2 regions of the Ancylobacter sp. 3268 genome follow, and region 1 is predicted to be linked to the other one. Evidence: predicted binding sites of a transcription regulator. Region 1 holds the regulator's gene; the other holds the start of a gene.
The links. The regulator LexA, encoded in region 1, represses DNA repair genes until DNA is damaged. The targets are predictions, from matches to a motif close to TGTTCNNNNTGTGTTCNG.
Positions count from the first base shown of each region.

Region 2: a site for LexA is predicted at 2,590-2,607, ahead of ruvC (crossover junction endodeoxyribonuclease RuvC). Genes of this name have one in related genera too.

Region 1 covers NZ_JAVDUX010000010.1:43,003-50,775, reverse strand. The annotation lists gene gltX (glutamate--tRNA ligase) at 1-1,096, opposite strand, end outside; gene J2X65_RS15015 (ComEC/Rec2 family competence protein) at 1,231-3,582, shown strand; gene lexA (transcriptional repressor LexA) at 3,797-4,519, opposite strand; gene atzF (allophanate hydrolase) at 4,721-6,550, shown strand; gene J2X65_RS15000 (GntR family transcriptional regulator) at 6,565-7,263, opposite strand; gene hpxZ (oxalurate catabolism protein HpxZ) at 7,419-7,773, opposite strand, start outside.
Region 2 covers NZ_JAVDUX010000004.1:262,347-270,119, forward strand. The annotation lists gene J2X65_RS07485 (TetR/AcrR family transcriptional regulator) at 1-256, opposite strand, end outside; gene ruvB (Holliday junction branch migration DNA helicase RuvB) at 297-1,331, opposite strand; gene ruvA (Holliday junction branch migration protein RuvA) at 1,420-2,037, opposite strand; gene ruvC (crossover junction endodeoxyribonuclease RuvC) at 2,048-2,575, opposite strand; gene J2X65_RS07505 (DMT family transporter) at 2,874-3,821, opposite strand; gene J2X65_RS07510 (sulfite exporter TauE/SafE family protein) at 4,081-4,827, shown strand; gene J2X65_RS07515 (YebC/PmpR family DNA-binding transcriptional regulator) at 4,987-5,733, opposite strand; gene J2X65_RS07520 (TIGR00282 family metallophosphoesterase) at 5,860-6,675, opposite strand; gene J2X65_RS07525 (5-formyltetrahydrofolate cyclo-ligase) at 6,679-7,284, opposite strand; RNA gene ssrS (6S RNA) at 7,294-7,449, opposite strand.

The DNA of each region.
Region 1 (7,773 bases):
CCAGCGTCTTGGCGCGCTCCTTCAGGCCGGGCATGGCGGCGAGCAGCTGTCGGCGGCGCTCGGGGGTGAGCGCGTCGGCGATCGCGGCGCCGTTGGGCAGATGCGGCAGCAGCTGGTCGATGGCGGCCAGCAGCTCGGCGTCCGGCGTCGCCCGCATATAGTGGCCGTTGATGTTCTCCAGCTTGGCGAAGTCGAACCGGGCCGGCGAGCGGCCGACGCGGTCGAGATCGAAATGGGAGATCATCTCCTCGGTGGAGAAGATCTCCTGGTCGCCGTGGCTCCAGCCGAGGCGCACCAGATAATTGCGCAGCGCGGCCGGCAGGTAGCCCATGGCACGATAGGCGTCGACGCCGAGCGCGCCATGGCGCTTGGAAAGCTTGGCGCCGTCCGAGCCGTGGATCAAAGGGATATGCGCCATGGTCGGCACGCCCCAGCCGAGCGCGCGGTAGATCTGCGTCTGGCGGGCGGCATTGGTGAGATGATCGTCGCCGCGGATGATGTGGGTGACGCCCATGTCGTGGTCGTCCACCACCACGGAGAGCATATAGGTCGGCGTGCCGTCCGAGCGCAGCAGCACGAGGTCGTCCAGCTCCTTGTTCTGGAACACCACGCGGCCCTGCACCAGGTCGTCAATCACCGTCTCGCCCTCGGTCGGCGCCTTCAGGCGGATCGCCGGCTTGGCGCCGGCGGGCGCCTCGGCGGGGTCGCGGTCGCGCCAGCGCCCGTCATAGCGCGGCGCGCGGCCTTCCTTGCGGGCGGTCTCGCGCATCTCCTCCAGCTCCGCCGCGGTGGCGTAGCAGGGATAGGCGTGGCCGGCATCGAGCATCTGCTGCACCGCCTCGCGGTGCCGTTCGGCGCGGGCGAACTGGTAGATGGTGTCGCCCGACCAGTCGATGCCGAGCCAGGTGAGCCCGTCGATGATCGCCTCGATGGCCTCCGGCGTGGAGCGCTGGCGGTCGGTGTCCTCGATGCGCAGCAGCATCTTGCCGCCCTTGGCATGCGCATACAGCCAGTTGAACAGCGCGGTGCGGGCGCCGCCAATGTGCAGGAAGCCGGTCGGGGAGGGGGCGAAGCGGGTAATGACGGTGTCGGACATCGGCTTTCCGTGTCGTCGCCGGGCGTTTTGCGCGGGGCGGTAGCGGTCGGGATGCGTGCGTGTACCATAGGAGCGCGAGCGGGGAAAAGCCGCCGTGCGGCCGCCGGCCGCCGGCGCGGGGGAAATGCGGGGGCATGGCGGGCAGGGGCGGAGCGGACGCAAAGTCGCGCGCGGACGCCGGGGCGCGGGCGATCGCCTCGCCGGCGACGGCCGCGGCCGTGCCGCGCGACGCCGTCTCCGGCCGCACGCCTTTCGCCGACGCCTCGTTCTCCCGCGCGGGCCGCAACCCCTATCCGCTGCCGGCCCGGCTCGCCGCCGCTTTGGGGGCGATGCTGGCGCAGGAGGTCGAGGACCGGCGCGCCTCGCTGTTCGTCCCCGTCGGCTTCGCCATCGGCATCGCGCTCTATCTCGGCGCCGCGACCGAACCTTCGCCCTATGCCGGGCCGGTGGCGTTCGCCGTCTTTCTGGGGCTCGCTTTGGCGGCGCGGGCGCGGCCCTTCGCTTTCTATGCGCTGGCGCTGGCGGCGACGCTCGCCGCCGGCTTCGGCGTCGCCAGCCTGCAGGTGCAGCGCATCGCCCATCCGGTGCTGGCGGCGCCACTCGCCGGCGTCGCGGTGAGCGGAAGCGTCGAGCAGGCCGAACTGCGGCCGCGCGGCAGCCGCATCGTGCTGAAGGTGACCGGCTTCGACCGCCCGCCCGAGGTGGCGCCGCAGCGGGTGCGCATCGCGCTGGCCTCCTCCAGCCCGCCGCCGGTCGGGGCGCATGTGAGCGTGCGGGCCGATCTCGCCGCGCCGCCCGGGCCGGCCTATCCCGGTGGGTTCGATTTCGGCCGCGCCGTCTGGTTCGAGGGCATCGGCGCCACCGGCTATGCGGTCGGCAAATGGCGGGAGACGCCGGCACCGGCCGCGCCGGATCTGCGGCTTGCCTTTGCCACTTGGCTGGAGGCGAGCCGGCAGGCGATCGCGGCGCGCATTCGCGCGGTGCTGCCGGGAGAGGCGGGCGGGGTGGCGGTGGCGCTGGTCACCGGCATTCGCGGCCAGGTGCCCGAGCCGCTGGAGGAGGCGATGCGCATTTCCGGCCTGTCGCACATTCTTTCGATCTCCGGCCTGCATATGGCGCTGGTGGCGACGACGGTGTTCTTCCTCGCCCGCGCCTTGCTGGCATTGTGGCCGGGGCTGGCGCTGCGCCGGCCGATCAAGGCCTGGGCGGCGGTTCCGGCGCTGGCCGCCGCCACCTACTATCTGCTGCTGTCAGGCGCCGAGGTGGCGACGCAGCGCTCCTATGTGATGACGCTGCTGGTGCTGTGCGGCGTGATGCTCGGACGGCCGGCGCTCACCCTGCACACACTGGCGCTGGCGGCGCTGATCGTGCTGACGCTCGCGCCCTGGGCGATCCTCGATCCCGGCGCGCAGATGTCCTTCGCCGCTACGCTGGCACTCGTCGTTGCCTATGAGCGCGGCGGCCGTCGCCTTATCGCCGCCGGCGCCGGCCGGGTGCCGTGGTATGCATCCGGCCCGGCGCGCTGGCTGGCGGCGCTGGCGCTCACCTCGCTGGCGGCGGGCCTCGCCACCGCGCCCTATGCCGCCTATCACTTCCAGCGCCTGGCGCCCCTCAGCCTTGTCGCCAATCTTGCGGCGACGCCGCTGGTCAGCTTCGTCATCATGCCGGCCGGGCTGATGGGCACGCTCGCCATGCCCTTCGGCTGGGAGGCGCCGGCGTTCCGGGTGATGGGCTGGGGCATCGATGCCATGAACGCCATCGCCCGCGACGTGGCGGCGCTGCCCGGCGCCGATGGCGGCGTGCGGGCCATGCCGCTCGCCAGCCTGGCGCTGATCACCTTCGCCTTTCTCGCCGCCTGCCTGCTGCGCACCCGGCTCGCTTTGGTGGCGGTGGTCTTTGCGGCGGCGGCCATCTGGCCGCTCGCCGCCGCCCGCCCTCCCGACGTGTTGATCGACGCGCAGGCGCGGACCGTGGCCGTGCGCGGGCCGGACGGGCAGCTCGCGCTGATGGGCGATCGCCGCAAGGGCCTTGCCGAGCGGTTTTCCGCCGAGCAGTGGCTCTCGGCCGAAGGGTTGCGCGGCAAGGGGGCGGGAGCGGCGCCCGCCTCATCGCCGGGGCACGCCGCCCCGGCGGTAGATGCGGCGCAGTCGCCGGCAAGATCGGCGGCGCCGGGAGCGCCGACCGGCCGATGCGATGCACTTGGCTGCGTCCTGCCGGCACGCGACGGGCGGCTCGTCGCCTATCCGCTCGACCGCGCCGCGCTGGCGGATGACTGCCGCCGCGCCGCGCTGGTGCTGACACGCTTTACGGCGCCGGCGGATTGCGCCGCCGAGGTGGTGCAACTCGACCGGGCGGGCGAGGGGGCCGGGACCGCTTTCCTGCTCGAGCCGGACGGCGGCTGGCGCCGCATCGATGCCCGCCCGCCGGATGGCGCGCGCCCCTGGCTCCCGGGATCCTCGAGCTATTTCCGCAAGACTGCGCCGTGATTCTGCGAAAAGAACGGCGCCGAAACAAAGAGCAGGAGCCTTCCCGGTGAACCGGGTTCACCGAAAGCGCTCAAGCGCGAAATCCGCAGGGGTGTCACCGGCCACCCGGTCCCCGCGCCGGGATTCAGGACCATCGATGTGTCGGAAGCATTGCGCCGCCGCCGGCACGGCGCAGCTTCGCCCCGTCAAAACGCTGGTCCGCCGGCGGTGAGGCTCAGTAGCGGCGGAACAAGCCGACCAGCCGCCCCTGGATGCGCACGCGGTCCGGCCCGAAAATGCGGGTTTCATAGGCCGGGTTGGCCGCTTCCAGGGCGATGGAGGCTCCCTTGCGGCGCAGCCGCTTCAGCGTCGCCTCCTCGTCATCGATCAGCGCCACCACGATCGAACCGGTCTCGGCGGTGTCGCCGCGGCGGATCAGCGCCAGGTCGCCATCGAGAATGCCGGCCTCGATCATCGAATCGCCGCGCACCTCCAGCGCGAAATGCTCGCCGCCGCCGAGCATCTCCGCCGGCATGGAAATGGTCTGGCTCGGCGACTGTATGGCGGAGATCGGCGAGCCGGCGGCGATGCGGCCCATGACCGGTACCGGGATCGGCCGCATCGCCTCGTCGTCGCCCGGCGGCGGCGCGGCAGGGCGGGAGCGGCCGAGGCTGCCCTCGATCACGCTCGGTGCGAAGTTGCGGGGCTGGGCGGAAGCCGCCGGCTTCGGCATCGCCTGCACCGTCTCGGGCAGGCGGATCACTTCCAGCGCCCGCGCGCGATTTGGCAGCCGGCGGATGAAGCCGCGCTCCTCCAACGCGGTGATCAGCCGGTGGATGCCGGATTTGGACCGGAGGTCGAGCGCTTCCTTCATCTCCTCGAAAGAGGGCGGTACGCCGCTCTCCTTCAGGCGTTCATTGATGAAGCGGAGCAGTTCGTGTTGCTTGCGGGTGAGCATCAGCGCAGGTCCATCCCCGGCGGGCAGCCAAAATGAAACAAATCACGAACAAACACTATCCGTTCTTTTTGTGTTCCACAATCGGTAAATAAAGCCCTAAGCGGTCGACGCGATGATGGGCTCCCGCTAATGTATGCAATGTCACGGTCATTGCCTAAGTGATACGCAGATTTGGCTTCTTGCTTGATTGGGAGATCCGCATTGCCTGCCACGATCGCCGACATTCTCCATGCGCACCGCTCCGGCCGCTCGACTCCATCGCGCACCGTCGCCGCCTGCCTGGAGCGGATCGAACGGCATGCCGATCCGTCGATCTTCACCGCGCTGTTCGGGCGCGAGGCGCTCGCCGAGCAGGTGGCGGCGCTGGAGGGGCGTGATCCGTCGAGCCTGCCGCTCTATGGCGTGCCGTTCGCGGTGAAGGACAATATCGACGTCGCCGGGCTGCCAACCAGCTGCGCCTGTCCGGATTTCGCCTATGTCGCCGCGCGCGATGCCACCGCCGTCGCGCGCCTGCGGCGGGCCGGCGCCATCGTCATCGGCAAGACCAATCTCGATCAGTTCGCCACCGGCTTGAACGGCACCCGTTCGCCCTATGGCACGCCGCGCAATGCCGTGCGCGCCGATCTGGTGCCGGGCGGCTCGAGCTCGGGCTCGGGCGTGGCGGTGGCGGCGGGGCTGGTGGCCTTCGCGCTCGGTACCGATACCGCCGGTTCGGGGCGCATCCCCGCCGGGCTGAACAACATTGTCGGCATCAAGCCGAGCCTCGGCCTGGTCTCGACGAGCGGTCTGGTGCCGGCCTGCCGCACGCTCGACTGCATTTCGGTGTTCGGCCTCACCGTCGACGACGCCTTCGCCGCGCTCCGGGTCATGGCCGGGCCGGACGAGGCCGATCCGTTCTCGCGGCCGCTGCCGCTCGGCACGCCGGGCGCCTTCCCGGTGGCGCCGCGCATCGCCGTGCCGCGGCCGGAGGACCGGGTGTTCTTCGGCGATCGCCAGGCCGAGGCGGCCTTCGCCCAGGCCATCGCCCGCATGACCTCGCTCGGCGCCCGCCTCGTCGAGATCGCCATGGAGCCGTTCCACGAGACCGCCAAGCTGCTCTATGAGGGGCCGTGGGTCGCCGAGCGCTATGCCGCGGTCGGTCCGTTTCTCGAGGCGAAGCCGGAAGCGTTCAACGAGGTGGTCCGGACCATCATCGAGGAGGGACGCCGGCGCACCGCGGTCGAGACCTTCCGCGGCCATTACCGCCGCGTCGAACTTGCGGCGCGCACCCGCGTCAGCCTCGCCGGCTGTGATGCGCTGATGGTGCCGACCATGCCGACGGTCTACACGGTGGAGGAGATGCTGGCCGATCCGGTGCGGCTCAATACGCATCTCGGCGTCTACACCAATTTCGTCAATCTGCTCGACATGTGCGGCATCGCCGTGCCCTCGGGCCTGCGGCCGGACGGGGCGCCGGTCGGCGTCACCCTGCTGGCGGGCGCCGGGCGGGATGCGCACCTCGCCGCGCTGGCCTCCGCCTTCCATGCCTCGACCGATCTGCCCATGGGCGCCACCGGCGAGAAGCTGCCGCCCTTGCCGCCCGCCGCCCCGCGCGCCGGCGCCGGCTATCACGAGATCGCGCTGTTCGGCGCGCATCTTTCCGGCCTGCCGCTCAATGGCGAATTGCTGGAAGCGGGCGGCGTGTTCATGCGCCGCGCCCGCACCAGCGAGGACTACCGGTTCTACGCGCTCCCCGAGGGACGGGTGCGCCGGCCCGGCCTGCTGCGCGTCGAGGCCGGCACCGGCGCGTCGATCGAATGCGAGATCTGGGCGCTGCCGGCCGAGGCCTTCGCCCGCTTCGTCGACGCCATCCCGGCGCCGCTCGGCATCGCCACCATCCTCCTTGAGGACGGCAGCCGGGTGAAGGGCTTCGCGCTGGAGGCGGTGGCGGCGCGCGATGCGCGCGACATCACCGGCTTCGGCGGCTGGCGAGACTTCCTCGCCGAGGAGCAGCGGCAGCGGCAGGCGGCCGGCATTCCGGCGGCGGAGTAGAAAGCCCAGTATTATCAGATCAGTTGCGCGTATTTCTCATATGCGTCGTGAACGATGGAGATATGGTCGCGCATCGCCGCGGCCGCGCCGTCGCGGTCGCCGCGCAGGATCGCGGTGACGACGCGGTCATGCTCCTGATGCGATAGCGCGAGACGTCCCAGCGCCCGGAACTGGGCGCGGCGGAACGGCGAGAGCCGCTGCCGCGTCGCCAGCGTCAGCTCCACCAGATAGTCGTTGTGGCCGCCGGCATAGATCGAGGTGTGGAACTGCTCGTTGGCCTCGCGATAGGCGGCGAAATCGCCGAGACGCATCATCTCGCCCATCTCGGCATGCAGCATCTCCAGCCGCCGCCGCTCGGCGGGGGCGATGTTCTGCGCGCAGAGCCCGGCGCACAGCGCTTCCAGCTCCGCCATTACCTCGAACATGTTCTGCAGCCGCTCGAAGCTCGGCCGGGCGACGATGGCGCCGCGATGCGGGCGGGCATCGATCAGGCCGGAGGCGGCGAGCTCGCGAATGGCTTCGCGCACCGGCGTGCGCGACACGCCGAAGCGGGCCGCCAGCGCGCTCTCGTCCAGCAGCGTGCCGGGCGGCAGCAGGCCGCGGGTGATCTCGTCGGCGACCTGCTCGCGAATATCCTCGGCGCGGGTCTTGCGGCCGAGCCGGGGCGCTCCGGTCGGGGCGGCGACGGCGACAGGACTGTCGGGAAGCGACATGTCAGCTCCGCCGGCCGGCGCGCGGCAACGGGCCCGCGAGAACGGGCGCGAGGGCATCATGCGCGGCGAGGAGAGCGGTGGAACGGATCATCGGCTCACGGCAGGCTATAGGGTTCACGGCAGGCTGGTGCACGGGTTGGAGACGGATTCGGCGCTTATGCCGGGTCGGCGATCAGGCTGACATGGGCGGCGACGACTTTCCATCCCCCGGCGGTCCGCATCCAGGTCTGCATCTGCCGGCCGACCTTGCCGGGGGCCGAGGCACGGCGGAACAGCGTCGCCGCGGTGGCCATGTCGCGGCCATAGGTGGTGATCACCGTGCCGTCGAGGCTCCGCTCCAGCCCGTGCGGCGAGCGGCCGGCACGGAAGGCGCGGATCGCCGCGATGCCGTAGAGGTTCTCGCCGCCGCCAAAGCGGATGGTGCGCGGATCGTCCCAGAAAAGATCGTCGAGGGCGGCGATGTCATTGCTGGTCAGCGCCAGCTCGTAGCGGGCGAACGCCGCCTCGACT
Region 2 (7,773 bases), on a different contig from region 1:
CTTCCTGCCACGCGGCCTTCAACGCTTCAGCGAAGCGGTCAAAGCCCGTGGTGGCGACGGCAGCGATCAATTCGTCGCGGTCGCGAAAATGCCGGTAGGGCGCGGCCGCACTCACCCCGGCCCGCCGCGCCGCCTCGGCGAAGGTGACGCCGGCGATGCCCTTCTCGGCGATCAGGTCGAGCGTCGCCTGCACCAGGGCTTCCCGCAGGTTGCCGTGGTGGTAAGAACGCGTTTCGCCGTTTCGGGTCCAGCTCATGTGAATGTGAAATACATTAGCACGATGACGTCGTCACGACCTATTCGCCCTCATCGAAGAGCGGCATCTGGTTGACCGTGGTCGGCACCGCAAGGCCCATATGCTTGAAGGCATGGGCGGTCAGCACCCGGCCGCGCGGGGTGCGCTGCACGAAACCCTGCTGCACCAGATAGGGCTCGATGATCTCCTCGATGGCATCGCGCGGCTCCGACAGCGCTGCGGCAATGGTCTCGACGCCGACCGGGCCGCCACCATAATTCAATGCGATTACAGTGAGATAACGCCGGTCCATCTGGTCGAGGCCAAGCGCGTCGACCTCCAGATGGCCGAGCGCGTGGTCGGCCGCCGCGCGGTCGATGATCTCCTTGCCGGCCACCAGCGCGAAGTCCCGCACCCGGCGCAGCAGCCGACCGGCGATGCGCGGCGTGCCGCGGGCGCGGCGGGCGATCTCGCGCGCGCCATCCTTGGAGATCGGAATGCCGAGCACGCGCGCGCCACGCGACACCACCAGTTCAAGCTCGTCTATGGTGTAAAAATTAAGACGAATCGGGATTCCGAAACGATCACGCAACGGCGTTGTAAGCAGACCGGAGCGGGTGGTGGCGCCGACCAGAGTAAACTTGGATAGCGATATCTTTACCGATCGCGCGGCAGGTCCTTCACCGATGATCAGATCGAGCTCGTAATCTTCCATCGCCGGGTAGAGGATTTCCTCCACCGCCGGATTAAGGCGATGAATCTCGTCAATGAACAGGACATCCCGCTCCTCGAGATTGGTCAGCAGGGCGGCAAGATCGCCGGCTTTCGCGATCACCGGACCGGAGGTGGAGCGGAAGCCGACACCCAACTCGCGCGCAACTATTTGAGCGAGCGTGGTTTTTCCCAACCCAGGCGGTCCGACAAACAAGACGTGGTCGAGCGCCTCGCCCCGCGCCTTCGCCGCCTTGATGAAGATATCGAGATTGGCGCGGGCCTGCTCCTGACCGACGAACTCCGCCAGCATTTGCGGGCGCAGGGTGGCCTCCGCCAGGTCTTCCTCGCGCTTGTCGGGGGCGATCAGCCTCTTCGCGCTCATCGGCCGCCCCGCCCTGCCTCAGTGCAGTGAGATGTACGATGCGGCCGATCTGCCGTGCTGGACGCGCAGTGAGTGCAGAAATCCCGCCTCATCGGGCCAGTTCCTTCAATCCGAGCCGGATGAGCTTGGCGGTATCGGCTTCCTCTCCCGCCTCGCGGACCGCCGCCGCCACCGCGGCGCTGGCCTGGACCTGCGCATAGCCGAGATTGACCAGTGCCGAGACGGCGTCCGCCATCGGGGCGGGGGCGGAGCGGGCCTCGAGCTGGCCGGCAAGGCTGACGGCTGCCGGATCGACATCGGCGAACCCCGGCGCCTTGTCCTTCAGCTCGGCGACGATGCGGGCGGCGACCTTCGGGCCCACCCCGTTCGCCCGCGCCACCATCGCCTTGTCGCCGAGCGCCACCGCATTGGCGAGTTCGGAGGGCGACAGCACGGAGAGCACGTTGAGCGCCACCTTGGCGCCTACCCCTTGAACGTTCTGCAGCAGCAGGAACCATGCCTTCTCCGCCGGCGACGTGAAGCCGTAGAGCCGGATCATGTCCTCGCGCACGAAGGTTTCGATGAACAGCGTCGCCGCCTCGCCCGGCGAGGGCAACGCCTGCAGCGTGCGCCCGGAGCAATGGACGAGATAGCCGACGCCCTGCACGTCGAGGAGGACATGGTCCTCGCCGGTGCTGTCGACGAGACCTTTGAGCTTGCCGATCATGGCGTCCCCGTCATCGTGCCGCCACCTTGGCCTCGAACCGCGCGCGCAATGCCGCCGCGCCCCTATGCTGGGCATGGGTGACGGCGACCGCAAGCGCGTCCGCGGCGTCGTCGGTCTCGAAGTCCGCCTGCGGCAGCAGCACCTTCATCATCATGCGGATCTGCGCCTTCTCCGCCCGCCCGGCGCCGACCACCGTCTTCTTGACCAGCAGCGCCGCATATTCCGCCACCGGTACCCCGGCGAGGGCCGGCGTGAGCAGCACCACCCCGCGCGCCTGCCCAAGCTTCAGCGTCGAGGCCGGATTCACGTTCACGAAAGTCTCTTCCACCGCCGCCTCGTCGGGCGCGAAGGCGGCGATGATGCCGCAGAGCTCGCGATGCAGGACCGCGAGGCGCTCGGCCAGCGTGCCCTCCTCCGGCGGCAGCACCGTGCCGCAGGCGATGAAGGACAGCCGCGTGCCGGCAGCCTCGATCATCCCCCAGCCGGTGCGACGGAGGCCGGGATCGAGGCCGAGAATGCGAATCGGAGCGGAAGCCATGCCTTAGGGAGTAGCCGAACAAACGACGAACGGCCAGAGTCCGGGCTGCCGGAAAGCTCGTGATGTCGTCCCAGGCGAGGCGCATGGTTAACGCGGGATTAAGGGGCGGCACCAACCCCGACGCCCGAAGCCGCGACACGAACACCGCTTTCACCTGCCTTGGCGGCCTTGTCCTCAGTGCCGTCCTGCTGGCACGTGATCAGACAATAGCGGGCCGGACGATTCTCCGAAGCGGCCGCCCCTCTTGCAGCAAACAACGCCATGGCCGAAGCACGCCCGGCCATGGCGCGAAGGTATCTCAGCCGCGCCGCGCCGGCACCAATGCCCCGCTGGCCAGCACCACGCCGAGGCCGGTGGCGACAATGCCGATGATCGCCGCCATGTCCGGATGCTCGTCGAGCAGCGGCACGGCGAGCCCCGCCGCCAATGCCGGCACCAGACCGGTGAAGGCCGCCGCCCGCGAGGAGCCGAGCTTCTCGATCGCCATGCCGAAGGCGACCAGCGCCACCACACCGGAGCCGATACCCTGCACCAGCAGCAATTGCAGCACCTCGGCGCCATAGCCTTCGCGCAGCGCCGCGAACACGCCCGGCAGGCCGACCGGGGTGAGGATGATCGCCGACCACACGCCGATCAGCCCCACCAGTTCCTTGGCGTCCAAGCCGGTGCGGCGGAAGGCCAGGGTATAGCCGGCCCACAGGGCGGCGCCGGTGAGCAGCAGCAGATGGCCGCGCCAGGCGCCATCCGCCGAATTGAGCAGCCCGCGCCCGCCCAGCGTGACGACGCCGAGCGCGATGCAGACGAAGCCGGCGGCACGCACCCAGCCCAGCCGCTCCTTGAGCGCCAGCACCGAGATCACCGCCACGATCAGCGGCATGGTGCCGGGCAGCAGCGGCCCGACATCGGCGGCCGGCACGAAGCGCATCGCATTGGCGACCACCAGGAAGAAGATCGCGCCCGACCCCATGAAGCAGAACAGGAACGGCACCGCCCGGCCGCGCGGCCACAGGCCGATCTTCAGCCACCACGGCGCCAGCACCAGCGCCGGCACCACGAAACGCAGCCAGCCGACCGCCGAGGGCGTAAGATGGCCGACCACCGCATGACGGGTGGAGACGATCCAGCCGCCCCAGATGGCGACCGCGAACAAGGCGAGAGCAGCACCGACCAGCCGGTCGCTGCGCTCGGAAGCGGCGCGGGCGGCGGCAACGGCCTCCGCCGGGGCGCAGGGTGGGGAAACGCGCATGAGAAGTCCCGGTTAGGCGCGCGGCTCATCTCACCCGGCGCGCCATGTGTCGTTACCAATCTGGGGTGAGCAGGGCCGGCCGGCAAATGAGTTTTGCCGATATGCTCATTCATCAAAAGTGATGGAACGTGCGAACCCATAAAAAACAGCGATTGACCCACCCTCGCCCCGACGCTAGCAAACGCGGAGGGCGCCGTGGGCGCCGTTTCGCATGCGGCCGGCGGCGCCCGCCGCGCCGCCCTTCGGCGCAGGTGCGTTCATGTCCTTCGACGCGGCCCTCGTCTGGGCCATCGCCACCGCCCTCCTCGCCGGCGCCACACGCGGCTTTTCCGGCTTCGGCGGCGCGCTGATCTTCATGCCGCTGGTCGGCGCGGTGTTCGGGCCGAAGCTGGCGGCGCCTACCCTCCTGATCATCGATACCCTGCTGACGCTGCCGATGGTGCTGCGGGCGATGCGCGCCTGCATCTGGCGGCAGGTGGCGCCGCTCGCCGTCGGTGCGGTGCTCGCGGTGCCGTTGGGCGTGCTGGTGCTGGAACGGGTCGACCCGGTGGCGCTGCGCTGGGCGATCGCCGCGCTGGCAATGGCGCTGCTGATGCTGCTGATCCTGGGACAGGGGCTCAAGGCGCCGCGCTCGCTGGCGGCAAAGCTGGGCATCGGCGCCGTGGCCGGCCTGCTGGGCGGAGCCGCGCAGCTCTCCGGCCCGCCGGTGGTGGTCTACTGGCTCAGCACCGGCCAAAACGCCGCGACGGTGCGGGCGAACCTGTTCGCCTTTTTCGCGCTGGTGACGCTGGCCTCCGGCACCGCCTATCTCGGCCGCGGGCTGGTCGATGCCGAGGTGCTGAAACTGTCGCTGATACTCGGTCCGACCTATGCGCTGGGGCTGGTCGCCGGCGCCCGCGGCTTCAGACGGGCAAGCGACCGCCAGTTCCGGCTGATCGCCTATGCCATCATCACGCTGGCGGCGGTCGCCAGCGTGCCGCTGCTCGACCCGCTGCTGCGGCCATAGGGAGCGCGGCCAGCTCCCTCGCCCCGTCGGGGAGAGGGGGTGGGATAAGGGGTCTTCGACGCTTCCCAATCGCCAGAGCCCCTCACCTACCCGCTTCGCGGGCCACCTCTCCCCATTGTGGAGAGGGAAAGCTCACATGACCTTCATAAAGATCAGCGCTCAGGCGCTCATCTTGGCCATCATCGCCTCGGAGACCTCGAAATTGGCGTAGACGTTCTGCACGTCGTCATTATCGTTGAGGCTGTCGACGAGACGGATCAGCTTCTCCGCCACTTCATCGTCCACCGCCACCGTGTTCTGCGGGCGCCAGACCAGGCCGGACTTGCGGGGCTCGCCGAACTTGGCTTCCAGCGCCGCCGCCACCTCGTGCAGGTTCTCCATCGAGCACACCACCTCGTGGCCGTCCTCGGACGAGACGACGTCGTCGGCCCCCGCCTCGATGGCGGCTTCCATCATCGCGTCCTCGGAGGCCTTGGCGGCGTCGAACTCGACCACGCCGATGCGGTCGAACATGAAGGACACCGCGCCGGTCTCGGCCAGCGAGCCGCCCGACTTGGTGAAATAGGAGCGCACTTCCGAGGCGGTGCGGTTGCGATTGTCGGTCAGCGCCTCGACGATGACGGCGACGCCGCCGGGGCCGTAGCCCTCGTAGCGGATCTCGTCATAGTTCTCGGCGTCGCCGCCGGCCGCCTTCTTGATGGCGCGGTCGATATTGTCCTTGGGCATGTTCTCGGCGCGGGCCGCGAGGATGGCGGCGCGCAGGCGCGGGTTCATGGCAGGGTCCGGCAGGCCGAGCTTGGCGGAGACGGTGATTTCGCGCGCCAGCTTGGAGAACAGCTTGGAGCGCACCGCGTCCTGCTTGCCCTTGCGGTGCATGATGTTCTTGAACTGCGAATGCCCGGCCATGGCCGCCTCCACTTCGCGGGCCAGTTGGAGCGGCCCTGCGTCAGAAATTCCAGGAGAAATCGTGTGGCCGGCTTATAGGCGAGAGCATGGCCACCCGTAAAGCGGGTCCGCATCGTCCCGCCGGGGCTACCAGAAGGACGGTGCCACCGGCTCCAGCAGGCCACCGAGGCGCACCGGCGCCACCTTCAGCGCCCGCCCATTGGCATCGGTCTCCACCGCGAGGCCGGACAGCGTGCCCGGCCCGGTCGCCGGCTCGAAGCGCGAGGAGCCGATCTTGCGGGTGAAGCGGCGCAGCGGCTCCTCCTTGTCCATGCCGATCACCCCGTCATAGGCGCCGCACATGCCGACATCGGTCATATAGGCGGTGCCGCCGGGCAGGACGCGGTGATCGGCGGTCGGCACATGGGTATGGGTGCCGATGACCAGGCTGGCGCGGCCGTCGCACCAGTGGCCGAAGGCCTGCTTCTCGCTGGTGGTCTCGGCATGGAAATCGACGATCGCCGCGTCGCAGACCAGGCCGAGCGGCGCGGCGTCGAGCTCGCGGTCGATGGCGGCGAAGGGATCGTCCATCGGGTCCATGAAGGTGCGGCCCATGACATTGACCACCAGCACGCGCGCTCCCGACTGGGTCTCCACCAGCGCCGCGCCGCGCCCCGGCGTGCCGGCGGGATAATTGGTCGGCCGCACCAGACGCGGCGCGCGCTCGATGAACACCAGGGCCTCGCGCTGGTCGAAGGCGTGGTTGCCGAGGGTGACGGCATCCGCCCCGGCGGCGAGGAACTCCTCATAGATCGCCTCGGTGATGCCGAAGCCGCCGGCGGCGTTCTCGCCGTTCACCACCACGCAGTCGAGCGCCCATTGCGCGCGCAGGCCGGGCAGTTCGTCGAGCACGACCTGTCGCCCGACGCGGCCGACCACGTCGCCCAGAAAGAGAATGCGCAACCCTTAATCCTCCGCCGCCACCGTGATGATGCCGGCGTCGGTGACGACGGCGTCCAGGCGCTCATCATGCGGCTCGGCGGGAAGGCAGGGAAGCTCCTGCACGGCGAAGGCGTAGCCCAGCGCCTCGACCCGCTTCGCCCGCCGCAATGCCGCGAGCGTGCGGTCGTAATAGCCGCCGCCATAGCCGAGCCGATGGCCGCTTGGGTCGAAGGCGGCGAGCGGCACCACCAGCACGTCCGGCACCACCACCAGCGCCGTTTCCGGCGGCACCGGGATGACCAGCCGGCCGGGGCCGGGCACCTCGACGAGCGGCTCCTCGGCGCTCCACAGCCGGAACACCAGCGGCGCCTTCGGATCGACGACCACCGGCAGGGCCAGCCGCGCCCCGCCGGCGCGCAGGCCGGCCGCGAGCGGCGCGGTATCGATTTCGCTGCCGATGGACGCGAACAGCGCCACCACCTCGCCCTCGACCGGACCGAGCCAGCCGAGCGCATGCGCGGCGGCACGGGCCGACGCCGCGGCACGGCCGAGCGAATCCAGCCCCGCCCGGCGGGCAAGCGCCGCAGCACGCAGGGACGGCTTGTCGAGATGTGGCGAGGGTACGGTCATGATGATCAGCGCGGAGCCGCGATGGCCGTTGGAAATCGATCCCGGGAACCTACAGCGTAGGTGGGCGCCGTGTGTCCGGACCCAGGGGTCCGATCAGGGACAGCTCCCTTTGAGATCGATAAGGCCCCGGGGATAATGTTCTCCTGACGAACCTCGCAGCCCCGCATGACAAATCTAGGACGGCGAGAGCCGGATTTAAAGAGGGATGATGAGGTTATCCGGGGATGGGTGGGGGACAGGGGTGCGAGAGGCGGGGATTTTGCCGAAAAGTCCCTGGAGGGGCAGGATCGGCGCCCGGCTTCGCCTCCCCTGCTCCGGGAAACAGGGCTGAGAAAGCGGCAGGTGCGGCGGCGCGCTTTCTCTATCATGCCTCTCCCCGGTGGGGAGAGGTGGCCCGCGCAGCGGGTCGGTAAGGGATGACGCTGCTGGGGAACCGTAGAGCCCCCACCCCAGCCCTCTCCCCCTCGGGGAGAGGGAGCCGGACGCATC